One region of the Aurantimonas sp. NFXS3 genome, then DNA from elsewhere that is predicted to be linked to it. Evidence: predicted binding sites of a transcription regulator. Region 1 holds the regulator's gene; each other region holds the start of a gene.

Region 1 (4,392 bases):
TCGCGCCCGGCGGCCTCTATCGCGGTCTCGTTCGGCTCGGGCCGCCGTCCGGTCCGGCCTTTCCCGGCAGCTACGACTTTGCCATGGCGCCGTTCTTCGCCGGGATCGGAGCCTATGGCTATTCGCTCGGCGCGCCGGAGGCCGAGCCGATGCCGTCCACGGCGACCAGCGATGGAGGCGGCCTTCTGGCCGAACTGCGGCATGTGCAGACGCAGACGCGCCTCGCCCTGACCGAGCGGATCAGCACGGTGATCGGAGGCCGCGAGGGCGCCATCGCCGCGGCCCTCATCACCGGCGAGCGCGCCGGTATCCCCGACGATGCCCGCGAATGGCTGCGCGGCACGGGGCTCGCCCATGTCCTGTCGATCTCGGGCCTGCACATGGCGATCGTCGCCGGCTTCGCCATGCTGGCCGTGCGGTCGTCGCTGTCGCTCGTGCCGGCCATCTCGCTGCGCCTGCCGGCCAAGAAGATCGCCGCCATCGTCGCGCTCGTGGTCGCGGCGATCTATCTGGCGATCTCGGGCGCCAATGTCGCGACCCAGCGCTCCTTCGTCATGCTGGCGATCATGCTCGGCGCGGTGCTGATCGACCGCCCCGCCCTGACGCTTCGCAACGTCGCGATCGCTGCCATCGTCGTCATCCTCGTCGCTCCGCATGCGGTGATGACCGCCAGCTTCCAGATGAGCTTTGCGGCGACCGTGGCGCTGATCGGCGGCTATGCGGCCCTGTCGCAATGGCGGGCAGGGCGCGAACGCGGCCGCGAGACGGATAGGGGCGTCGCCGGCAAGATCCTCGTCGCGCTCTCTGCGATCATGGTCACGTCGCTTCTCGCGGGATCGGCGACCGCGCCTTATGCCGCCTATCACTTCCACCGGATGGCGGCCTTCGGCTTCGTCGCCAATCTCCTGACCATGCCGCTGTTCACGCTGTGGATCATGCCGCTGGCGCTGGTGGGAACGCTGCTGATTCCGTTCGGGCTCGACGCCTGGCCGTTCCAGGCGATGGGTGCCGGCCTCTGGCTCGTCTTCGAGATCGCCCGCAACGTCTATGCCTGGCTGCCGGACCAGGCGATCGGACGCATGACCGCATCGGGACTTCTGCTGCTGACGGCGGCGATCCTCACCGCGTCCTGTCTGGCAAGCCGGTTGCGCTGGCTTGGCCTGCCGCTGGCACTCGCCGGATTCGTCGCAGCGCCCGACAGGACGGTCCCACCGGAACTGCTGATCTTCGAGGACGGCAAGGAGGTCGCGACTCTCGCGGCGGAGGGCCAGCTTGCTTTCCTTCGTGCAAGGCCCAGCGGTTTCATCGCGGAACAATGGGAGCGGGCCTTCGAGGCGCGGGCGCCGCGGGGCACGGACACCGAGCGGATCCGTGCGACGATTCCCGCCGAGTGCGCGGCCAAATACTGCCGCTTCACCACGCGCGGCGGCCTGCGGGTGGTCTGGACGGAGGATTATGCCCGCACGGGCAATGCCTGCGACGAGGCGGATGTTGCCATCGTCTCACGGGCGATCCGGCTTGCCGAATGCCGGTCCGGCGCGGCTCTGGTGACGCTGCGCACGCTGCGGCGGACCGGCTCGCTGGCGATCGGCCGGGAGGCGGCGACAGGCCGGCCCCGCATCGTGCAGGCAATCAGCGATCCACCCGAACGCTGGAACGTCCATCGGCTGGCGCCCTGGCCGGAATATTGGCGCAAGCCTGCTGCACCGGACCCGCAGGTGCCTGTCACGCAACCCGCGTCGGCGACCGTCAGCAATGGCGGCTCGGCCAGCGCAGGCCGAACCGCGACGACTGCGCCCTGAGCGAGGACGAGCCGGTTTCGGGCCTCAACGCTTCGGGCGCAAGTCGCGAGGCCCTATCACCCGTTCTGCGCCGACCGCGTCGCGTCCGGAGCGGTCAGTAGCGGCGGATCAGGCCGATCAGCTTGCCCTGGACCTTGACCCTGTCCGAGCCAAAGATCCGGGTTTCATAGGCCGGATTTGCCGCCTCCAGCGCGATGGTGTCGCCGCGACGGCGGAATCGCTTGAGCGTCGCTTCCTCGTCGTCGACGAGGGCGACCACGATCTCGCCCGGAGTCGCGGTGTCCCCCCGGCGGATGACCACCGTGTCGCCGTCGAGAATGCCGGCCTCGATCATCGAATCGCCCTTCACTTCGAGGGCGTAATGCTCGCCGCTGCCCAGCATATCCGGCGGAACGACGATGGAATGGGTGTTGTGCTGGATGGCCGAGATCGGCACGCCGGCGGCAATGCGCCCCATGACAGGAATGGCCGTCGAGGCGGACGCCTTGGCCGGCGCCGGCTGAGCCGCGGGTGCGGGCCGGGCCGCGTCGCGGCTGCCTTCGATGACGCTCGGCTTGAAGCCGGTGCGCCCGACTGGGGCCGGGCGGTTGCCCTGAATCGACTCGGGCAGTTTCAGGATTTCCAGCGCGCGGGCCCGGTTGGGCAGGCGGCGGATGAAGCCCCGCTCCTCGAGCGCGGTGATCAGGCGGTGAATGCCGGACTTGGACCGCAGGTCCAGCGCGTCCTTCATTTCATCGAAGGACGGGGGCACACCAGTCTCGCGCACCCGATCGTTCACGAAGACCAGAAGATCGTGCTGCTTGCGCGTCAGCATCCGGGCGACTCCTCAAAACAAAACCTGAACAAACCTATCTGTTCTAGTTGTGTTCCGCAAGTGGCTCCAGCGCCGTCAGGGGGACGTAATCGCAGGGATCGCCCGCTTCGGCCGGTGCGGCGCGGACAGGGCGGACGAGCAGCGCATCGGCCGCGGCATAGATCGACAGCAGCGAGGAATCCTGCCGCGACAACGGCACGATGCGGGGTGGGCCGGCGCCGTCCGGTTCGATCCGGGCGCGCACGAAATCCGTGCGGTCGCCATTGTCCGGCATCGGCGCGGCGAGAATACCCCGGCGGTACAGCGGACGCGCGGGACGGCCTGCGAGGCGCCGAACCAGCGGTGCCAGGAACAGGGTCGCGGCGACCATGGAGGAGGCGGGGTTGCCGGGCAGGCCGACGACCCGCATGTCGCCCAGCCTGCCGGCCATCAGCGGCTTGCCGGGTCGCATGGCCACCTTCCAGAAGTCGAGGGAGACGCCATGAGCGGCGAAGACCTTGCCGACGAGATCGTGGTCGCCGACCGATGCGCCGCCGATGGTGACGAAGATGTCGGCGCCGTCCGCGATCGCCTGTGTCAGCTGGGCATCGATGGCCGCTTCGCGGTCGGGCGCGATCCCGCAATTCAGCGGCAGGCCGCCGGCCTCGCGCACCAGTGCGGCGACACCGAAGGTGTTGGAGGCGACGATCTGCGACGGACCGATGGGTTCGCCGGGCAGGACGAGTTCGTCGCCGGTCGCCAGGATCGCCACGCGGGGCCGGCCGCGTACCGGGATCGACGGATGACCACCGCTGGCGGCCAGCGCGATGGCGCCCGGGGTCAGCACGGTGCCGGCGGTGAGAAGCGGCGTGCCCGCGGCGAAATCGATTCCCGCCGGGCGGATGTGCTGGCCGACGACGACCGGCGCCGTCGCGGTGACCGTGCTGTCCCGACGGTGGGCGTTCTCCTGGATCAGGATGGCGTCGGCGCCAGCGGGAACCGGCGCGCCGGTGGATATGCGGATGGTCTCGCCCGGCTGCAGCGTGCCGTCATAGGCGTGGCCGGCGGCCGATTCGCCGACGAGCCGCAGGGAGGGGAAGGGCGCTTCGTCGCCGAGGTCGGCGGCGCGGACCGCGTAGCCGTCCATGGCGGAGGCGTCGAAGGCCGGCTGGGTGCGCAGCGAGGCGAGGTCCGCGCCCAGAATGCGGCCCGAGGCGTCGCGCAGCGGCAGCGTCTCGGTTCGGGCGAGGGGCCGGGCGTCCTCGACGAGGAGACGATAGGCCTCCTCGACGGGGATGAGACTCACGACGCGGCGTCCGCCGACCAGTCGCCGGAGCGGCCGCCGGATTTCGCCAGCAGGCGGATGCCGCTGATGGTCATGGAGCGGTCGACCGCCTTGGCCATGTCGTAGATGGTGAGGCAGGCAACCGAGACGGCGGTCAGCGCCTCCATCTCGACACCGGTCTTGCCGCCGACCCGCGCCGTCGCCGTGACCCTAAGGCCGGGCAGCGCCGGCTCGGCGGTGATCTCGACGCCGATCTTCTCCAGCATCAGCGGATGACAGAGCGGGATCAGGTCGTGGGTCTTCTTGGCGCCCATGATTCCGGCAATGCGGGCAATGCCGATGACGTCGCCCTTCTTGGCCTCGCCGGCCAGGATCAAGTCGAGCGTCGCCGGCTCCATCATCACGAAGCCTTCGGCCTCGGCGACGCGGCGCGTGCGCTCCTTGTCGCCGACATCGACCATCGACGCGGCGCCGGTGGCGTCGAGATGGGTCAGCGTGACGTCGCGCGGATC
Region 2 (4,392 bases), on a different contig from region 1:
TGGACGGCCCGACGCTCTTGCGCGAAATGCGCAAGACGCGGCCGGAGCTGAAGTTCATCTTCGTCTCCGGCTATGCCGAGGACGCCTTCGCCAAGAACCTGCCCGAGGGCGAGAAGTTCGGCTTCCTCGCCAAGCCCTTCTCGCTGCGCGAGCTGGCCGTGGCGGTCAAGAACATGCTCGACGAATAGGCTTCCGGCCGTCCCGGCGGCTCAGCCCTGCCGGGCGACCGCGATGCGGGCCGCAAGCCGGGCATTCGCCTCGACCAGCGCGATATTGGCCTCCAGCGAGCGACCGCCGCTGAGGGTGAAGATGCGGGCGAGGAGGAAAGGCGTGACGGCCTTGCCGGTGATCCCTTCCGCCTCGGCATCGGCGAGCGCCTGGGCGATCCAGCCGTCGACCTCGTCGCGATCGATCGCCGCGGCTGCGTCGAGCGGGTTGGTCACCAGCATGCCACCATCGATGCCGAGACTGTCGCGGGCAGCCTGGAAGCCGGCGATTTCGGCGGCGCTGTCGAGGCGCAGCGGCACCGGCAGGCCGGAGCTGCGCGACCAGAAGGCCGGCAGATCGTCGGTGCCGTAGCCGACCACCGGAACGCCTTTGGTTTCCAGCACTTCCAGCGTCTTTTGCAGATCGAGAATCGCCTTGGCGCCGGCGCAGACGACGATGACCGGCGTGCGCGCCAGCTCTTCGAGATCGGCGGAGATGTCGAAGCTGGTCTCGGCGCCGCGATGGACGCCGCCGATGCCGCCCGTGGCGAAGACGCCGATGCCGGCGAGCGCACTGGCGATCATCGTCGCGGCCACCGTGGTCGCGCCCGTGCGGCCGGTGGCCAGGGCATAGGCGAGGTCGGCGCGCGACACCTTCAGAACGTCCCTCGCAGTCGCCAGTGCCGTGAGCTCGGCGGGCTCGAGCCCGATCCGCAGGCGTCCGTCGAGGACGGCGATGGTCGCCGGGACGGCCCCTTCCTCGCGGACGATCGCCTCGACCCGCTCGGCCATGGCGAGATTGCGCGGATAGGGCATGCCATGGGTAATGATGGTCGATTCCAGCGCGACGATCGGCGCGTTCGAAGCAAGCGCGGCGGCGACATTGGCAGAGGCCGTATAGGGCAGGGCGGTGGTCAAGACGCAGGCTCCGGTGCGCGGGGGTCATGCAGCGCGGCGACGCCCTCGGCGATCCTCCGCGACAATGCGTCCGGGGATAACGGATCGGACGAAATCCGCAACGAGGCGGCGACGATGCCGGCGCGCACGGCGTCGAGCCAGGGCGTGCCGGCGCACAAAGCCGCAAAGGCGGTGCCGGCCAGATTGTCGCCGGCGCCGGTGATATCTTTCGGAACGACCGTGGGCGGCTGCTGCAGCAAAACGGTCTCGCCGTCGATGATCATCACCTCGCGCGGGCCATCGGTCACCACGGCGCGGTGGACGCCGAGCTCGCCCAGCAACTCGGCGATCAGCTGCGGGCTGGTGCCGGTGGTCGCCTCGACCAGGCTGGCGGCCTCGGCATAGGAGAGGAACAGCGCCGAGATATTGGCGAGCGAATCCTGCAGGCGGCCGATCTTGGCCGGCGAGACGCCGATCGCGCCGACCGGCTTGCCCGCCGCCTCCCGGGTGATCGTCGCGATCGCGCCGGACGGCAGATTGGCGTCGACGAGGACGCCGTCGGCCTTGCCGATCGCCGCGCGCACGGCGCTCTTGGTGAACAACCGCGGCACCAGGAGGTCGTAGAGCGCCATGTCGGCGACGCCGGCGACGAGTTCGCCCTTGTCGTCGAGAACGGCGGTGTAGGTGGGGGTCATGCGGTCGAGCCAGGTGACCGACAGGTCGGTGACGCCGAGGGCGCGGATCGCGTCGGTGACGCGGCGCCCGTCCGGATCGCCGCCGCGGGCGCTGTGCAGGCTGATCGTCGCACCGGCCTGGACCATGGCCTGAACCGCGTTGAACGCCGCGCCGCCGGGACAATCCACCAGCCGTCCGGGATTGGAGGCGTGCGGGATGAAGGGCGCGTCCGAGATCGCGCGCCGGTCGATATGGGCCGCACCGGCGACATAGATCAGGGGGGCGGTCATGGGCGGGCTCTTCATCAAAACTTCAGAAATTTATCGCCGGGAAGCGATTCGCGGCAGCGCGCGAAAACGGAACAAACGGGGATCGCAGGCTTGCGGAACGGGAACAAAAAGAGTACATGGTGATGGTGCGGCTCGTCATTGCACCCCCGTCCAACGCGTGGAATAAGGTCTCGTCTCTCATGGCACAGAATTCACTCAGGCTTGTCGAGGATAATTCGTTGGACAAGAACAAGGCGCTCGACGCCGCCCTGTCGCAGATCGAGAGAGCCTTCGGCAAGGGCTCTATCATGCGGCTCGGCGAGAACGAAAAGATCGTCGAGATCGAGACTGTTTCCACCGGTTCGCTGGGTCTCGACATCGCGCTCGGCATTGGCGGTCTGCCCAAGGGACGTGTCGTCGAGGTCTACGGCCCGGAAAGCTCGGGCAAGACGACGCTGGCACTGCACACCATTGCCGAAGCCCAGAAGAAGGGCGGCGTCTGCGCCTTCGTGGATGCCGAGCACGCGCTCGACCCGGTCTATGCCCGCAAGCTGGGCGTCGATCTGGAGAACCTCCTGATCTCGCAGCCGGACACCGGCGAGCAGGCGCTGGAGATCACCGACACGCTGGTGCGCTCGGGCGCGATCGACGTGCTGGTGGTCGATTCGGTCGCCGCGCTGACGCCGCGCGCCGAGATCGAGGGCGAGATGGGCGATTCGCTGCCCGGCATGCAGGCCCGGCTGATGAGCCAGGCGCTGCGCAAGCTCACCGGTTCGATCTCGCGCTCCAAGTGCATGGTCATCTTCATCAACCAGATCCGCATGAAGATCGGCGTCATGTTCGGTTCGCCCGAGACAACGACGGGCGGCAACGCGCTGAAGTTCTACGCCTCGGTCCGTCTCGACATCCGCCGCATCGGCGCGATCAAGGACCGCGACGAGGTCACCGGCAACCAGACCAAGGTCAAGGTGGTCAAGAACAAGCTGGCGCCGCCGTTCAAGCAGGTCGAGTTCGACATCATGTATGGCGAGGGCGTCTCCAAGACCGGCGAACTGGTCGATCTGGGCGTGAAGTCCGGCATCGTCGAGAAGTCGGGCGCATGGTTCTCCTACAACAGCCAGCGGCTGGGGCAGGGACGCGAGAACGCCAAGTCGTTCCTACGCGACAATCCGGCCGTCGCCGACGAGATCGAGACACTGATCCGCCAGAATGCCGGGCTTCTCGCCGAGCAGCTTCTGGACGATACCGGCCCGGGCGACGATTCCGACGCCTGATCGGCGACGGCAGCACGACATGAGCGACGGCCTGCCCATCCGGGTGGGCCGTTTCGCGTTGGGGGGTCTGATGGACAGGCGGAGCGGGCCTCTGTACAACGCGCCTTTGCCCGAGGCTGACGGCGTGCGCGCCGCGGCGACGGGCTCTTCCCCGCAGGTATTCCGAAGGTCGCATTCATGAGTGGCGTCAACGAAATCCGGTCCGCGTTCCTCGACTATTTCGCGAAGAACGATCACGAGCGGGTGGCCTCGTCGCCGCTCGTGCCGCGCAACGACCCGACATTGATGTTCACCAATGCGGGCATGGTGCAGTTCAAGAACGTCTTCACCGGCGTCGAGACGCGGCCCTATCAGCGCGCCGCGACCTCGCAGAAATGCGTGCGCGCCGGCGGCAAGCACAACGATCTCGACAATGTCGGCTACACCGCGCGGCACCACACCTTCTTCGAGATGCTGGGTAATTTCTCCTTCGGCGACTATTTCAAGGACCGGGCGATCGAGCTCGCATGGAACCTGATCACCAAGGAATTCGCGCTGCCGGCCGACCGGCTGCTGGTCACGGTCTATTCCGAGGACGAGGAAGCGGCGGCGTTGTGGCGCAAGATCGCCGGCCTGTCCGACGACCGCATCATCCGCATCTCGACCTCCGACAATTTCTGGGCGATGGGCGAGACCGGCCCGTGCGGCCCGTGCTCGGAGATCTTCTTCGACCATGGCGAGGGCATCCCCGGTGGCCCTCCGGGCAGCCCGGACGAGGATGGCGACCGCTTCATCGAGATCTGGAATCTCGTCTTCATGCAGTTCGAGCAGCTCAGCGCCGACAATCGCGTCGAGCTGCCGCGCCCGTCGATCGACACCGGGATGGGGCTGGAGCGCATCGCGGCGATCCTGCAGGGCGTCCACGACAATTACGACATCGACCTGTTCAAGGCGCTGATCGCCAGCGTCGAGGCGACCATCGGCTCGCGCGCCGAGGGTGACAGCGTCGCCAGCCACCGGGTCATCGCAGACCACCTGCGCTCGACCGCCTTCCTGATCGCCGACGGCGTCCTGCCCTCGAACGAGGGCCGC
Region 3 (4,392 bases), 150 kb from region 1:
CGGCGATGCGCAGGGTGATGAAGGAGACGATGATCAGGACGACCAGGAAGATCGCTGCGGCGGCCGCCACCATGGCGACGGTGTCGGAGGCTATGTACTCGGCGGCATAGGGGGTCAGCGGCTTGTAGAAGAAGAAGGCCGCAGCCGCCGCGACAAGCCATGAGACGACCGACAGGATCTCCCGCGAGAAGCCGCGGACCATGGCGAGCAGCGCCGAGACCAGCATGATCGCGAAGAGAATCGCATCGAGAAGCGTGACGGTCATGAAGGATGGCCCCGTAGGCATATGGATCGTGCGGGCGGGCGCGGGATCGTCCGGGCTGCCCCGCTCGCCCACGCTGTAGCGCTTTTCATGACAGTTTTACACTAGGGACTTGCCGGAAAATCAAGCCTCGCTCCCATTGCCGCCCGCCGCGACCCGCGCGACGAGATCGGGCAGGGCCTCGATCTCATTGGCAACCATGTCGCGGGTGCGCGGCAGGTCGGGGCTGCCCGACGGCAGGACGGCCTGCCGGAAGCCCAGCTTTTCCGCCTCCTTCAGCCGCTGCGCCGCCTGGCCAACCGGGCGCACCGAGCCGGACAGGCTGATCTCGCCGAAATAGACGCAATCGGCGGGCAGGGGCGCGCCGCTGAGCGAGGAGACCAGCGCCGCGGCCACGGCCAGATCGGCCGCCGGCTCGGAAATGCGGAAACCGCCGGCGACGTTGAGATAGACGTCGTGCTGACCGAGCCGCACGCCGCAATGAGCTTCCAGCACCGCCAGCACCATGGCCAGCCGCGGCTGGTCCCAGCCGAGGACGGCACGCCGCGGCGTGCCGAGGGCCGAGGGGGCGACGAGGGCCTGGATCTCGACGAGGACCGGCCGGGTGCCTTCCATGCCGGCGAAGACGGCGGCGCCGGCGGCCTTCTCGTTGCGCTCGCCGAGGAACAGCTCGGACGGGTTCTGCACCTCGCGCAGGCCGAGATCGCCCATCTCGAAGACGCCGATCTCGTCGGTGGGACCGAAGCGGTTCTTGACAGTGCGCAGGATGCGGTAGTGATGCCCGCCTTCACCTTCGAAATAGAGGACGGCATCGACCATGTGCTCGACCACCCGCGGGCCCGCGATCTGGCCTTCCTTGGTGACATGGCCGACGAGGATGACGGCGGCGCCGCTGGCCTTGGCGAAGCGGATCATCGCCTGCACGCCGACCCGCACCTGGGTCACCGTGCCCGGCGCGGATTCGGCGAGGTCGCTCCATAGGGTCTGGATCGAATCAATGATGACGAGGTCGGGACGGCGCGCCTCGGCGAGGGTCGCGAGAATGTCCTCGACATTGGTCTCGGCCATGAGCTGAACGTCGGTATCGGCCGCGTTGAGCCGCTGGGCGCGCAGCCGCACCTGCGCCACCGCTTCCTCGCCCGAGACATAGACGACGCTGTGCCCGCGCCGCGACAGGGCGGCTGCGGTCTGCATCAGGAGCGTCGACTTGCCGATGCCGGGATCGCCGCCGATCAGGAGAGCCGAGCCGCGCACGATGCCGCCGCCGGTCGCCCGGTCGAGCTCGTCGATGCCGGAGACAATGCGCGGCGCCTCTTCGAGTTCGCCGGACAGCGGCAGCAGCGCCGAGGGCGTGCCCTTGCGGCGACCGCGCTGGGGTCCGCCGCCGATGCCGCCGGAGGCGTTCTCCTCGACGACGGTGTTCCATTCGCCGCAGGATTCGCACTTGCCCTGCCAGCGCGTATAGACCGCGCCGCAGCTCTGGCAGATGAAGGAAGGTTTCGCTTTGGCCATGGCGCCTTCTTGGTTTCCACGCGCCCGTCAGTCAAGAACAAAACAAAAACAAGCCTGCGGTCGGCCCAGCATCGAGAGGCGATTTCAGGAGCTGCGCGCTATCGTTAGGCCGGCAAGGGTTCGGCAATCTCGCGATGCGATGATCGTGGCCGCAACCTGAGCGCGAGGCGACGATGCTGATCATCGGTTTCTATCTCGTGGCGGTGAATATCGCCGCCTACTGGGCGTTCGTGTTCGACAAGACGAAGGCGCGGGCCGGAGTGCGGCGCACGCCGGAAAGCACGCTGCTGCGCTACGCGCTGATGGGCGGCAGCCTCGGGGCCATCGCGGCGCAGCAGATCATCCGCCACAAGACCCGCAAGGAACCGTTCCGCACGCAGCTCTGGGCGATCGCGGCCATGCAGGTGCTCCTGATCGTGGGGTTCGGCATGGCGGTTCTCGTGCTGGGGGCCGATACGGTGCAGCAGTGGATCGTGGGGCAGGTCGGCTAGAACCAGCGGCGCTCGACCCTCGGACCGAGGCCGGTCAGCAATTCATAGGCGATCGTCCCGGCCGCACTGGCCACCGCGTCGATCGACAGGTTCGGGCCGAAGAACTCGGCCCGGTCGCCGGGCGCGAGCGCGTCATCCGGGACATCGGTGACATCGAGAAGGGTCAGATCCATCGAGACGCGTCCCAGCACGGGCACGCGCTGCCCGGCGACGAAGGCCTGCGGTCCGGGACGCACGTCGCGCACGGCCACCCCGGCGCCCGAGGCGGCGCGGTGATAACCATCGGCATAGCCGAGGCCGACCGTCGCAATCCGCGTCTCACGTGTGAGCGGTGCGGCGGCGCCATAGCCGGCGGCCTCGCCGGCAGTGGCGGTGCGGACCTGCAGGATGGCGGCGGTGAGGCGCGCGACCGGCCGCAGGACGCCGCGCGAAGCCGGCCCCGCCTCGCCGCCGTAAAGGGTGATGCCGGGACGGGTGAGGTCGAAGCCGAATTCGCTGCCGAGAAACACCGCGGCGGAATTGGCGAGCGAACGTGGCACGCCAGGAAACAGCCCGGCCAGTTCCAGGAACCGGGCATGCTGCCGGGCGCTCTGGTCCGTCGGCTCGTCGGCCGAGGCCAGGTGGCTCATCACCAGAGCCAGATCGAGTGCGCCGGATGCGGCGAGGCTAGCTGCGGCTTCGGCGTCGGCGCGGTCGAGCCCCAGCCGGTTCATGCCGGTTTCGAGCTGGATCGCCGCCGGCGCGCGCCGTCGGGCGGCCTTCAGACCGTCACGCCAGACCGCGATGTCGCCGGGCGTCGAGAGGACCGGGATCAGACCGGTCTCGAGATGCAGGGGGACGCTGGCGGGTTCGAGCCCCTGCAGGACGAAGATGCGCGAAGGCGCGGTACCGTCATTCGGGCGCGCCAATCCATCAAGCGCTGCCCGCACGATCCGGCCTTCCTCGGCCCAGGCGACGAAGAAGTCGCGGCAGCCGGCGGCGTGGAGCGTGCGGGCGGTCTCGGCAGCGCCGAGGCCGTAGCCGTCGGCCTTGACCGCGGCGCCGGTGCGCGCGCCGGGATTGCGTGCGGCTAGCAGGGTCCAGTTGGCGGCGAGCGCTGCGCGGTCGATCTCGACCACGGGCATGCGCCCGAAACGGTGCGGAGCAGTCACGACCGCACCGGCTATTCGAACCGTTCCGGCAGATAGCTGTCGTCGGCGAGATCGGTGAAGCGGGTGTATTCGGCCTGGAAGGCGAGGGGCACCGTTGCGGTCGGGCCGTGACGCTGCTTGGCGATGATCACCTCGGCCTTGCCACGGGTCTCGTTCAGCGCCTGCTCCCATTTCAGATGGTCGTCCGTGCCCGGCTTGGGCTCGCGGTTGGCGAGGTAATATTCCTCGCGATACACGAACATCACCACGTCGGCGTCCTGCTCGATCGAGCCCGATTCACGCAGGTCGGCGAGCTGCGGGCGCTTGTCGTCGCGATTTTCCACCTGACGCGAGAGCTGCGACAGGGCGATGATTGGGACGGCCAGCTCCTTTGCCAGCGCCTTGAGGCCGGTGGTGATCTCGGTGATCTCCTGCACGCGGTTGCCCTGGGTGCGGCTCGAGCCCTGCATCAGCTGGACATAGTCGATGACCATGACGTCGAGGCCGCGCTGGCGCTTGAGGCGCCGGGCCCGCGCCGAGAGCTGGGCGATCGAGATACCACCGGTCTGGTCGATATAGAGCGGGATCCGCTGCATCGTCTCGGAGCAGCCGACGAGCTTGACCAGTTCCTGATCGTTGATGTTGCCGCGCCGGATCTTCGAGGAGGAGATCTCGGTCTGCTCGGAGATGATGCGGGTGGCGAGCTGCTCGGCCGACATTTCCAGGCTGAAGAAGCCGACGACGCCGCCGTTCTTGGCCTTGAAGGAGCCGTCCGCCTGCTCCGCCGGCTCGTAGGCGGCGGCGATGTTGAAGGCGATGTTGGTGGCGAGCGAGGTCTTGCCCATGGCCGGCCGGCCGGCGAGGATGATCAGATCCGACGCCTGCAGGCCGCCCATGCTGCGGTCGAGGGCGCTGATCCCGGAGGAGACGCCCGACAGGCCGCCGTCGCGGTCCTTGGCGGCGGTCGCCATCTCGACGGCAAGCGTCACGGCTTCGG

What was found. The regulator LexA, encoded in region 1, represses DNA repair genes until DNA is damaged. The targets are predictions, from matches to a motif close to TGTTCNNNNTGTGTTCNG.
Region 2: the regulator LexA is predicted to act here: its motif matches at 2,168-2,185, upstream of recA (recombinase RecA).
Region 3: the regulator LexA is predicted to act here: its motif matches at 1,808-1,825, upstream of radA (DNA repair protein RadA).

Annotation. Positions count from the first base shown of each region.
Region 1 is NZ_JAGDDZ010000005.1:136,753-141,144, reverse strand. Features, by position in the region: gene J3367_RS15060 (ComEC/Rec2 family competence protein) at 1-1,802, shown strand, start outside; gene lexA (transcriptional repressor LexA) at 1,897-2,616, opposite strand; gene glp (gephyrin-like molybdotransferase Glp) at 2,660-3,901, opposite strand; gene moaC (cyclic pyranopterin monophosphate synthase MoaC) at 3,898-4,392, opposite strand, start outside.
Region 2 is NZ_JAGDDZ010000001.1:859,391-863,782, forward strand. Features, by position in the region: gene cckA (cell cycle histidine kinase CckA) at 1-188, shown strand, start outside; gene J3367_RS03895 (pseudouridine-5'-phosphate glycosidase) at 210-1,124, opposite strand; gene J3367_RS03900 (PfkB family carbohydrate kinase) at 1,121-2,068, opposite strand; gene recA (recombinase RecA) at 2,248-3,321, shown strand; gene alaS (alanine--tRNA ligase) at 3,499-4,392, shown strand, end outside.
Region 3 is NZ_JAGDDZ010000005.1:286,220-290,611, reverse strand. Features, by position in the region: gene J3367_RS15740 (CvpA family protein) at 1-265, opposite strand, end outside; gene radA (DNA repair protein RadA) at 386-1,774, opposite strand; gene J3367_RS15730 (DUF1294 domain-containing protein) at 1,948-2,265, shown strand; gene alr (alanine racemase) at 2,262-3,389, opposite strand; gene J3367_RS15720 (replicative DNA helicase) at 3,428-4,392, opposite strand, start outside.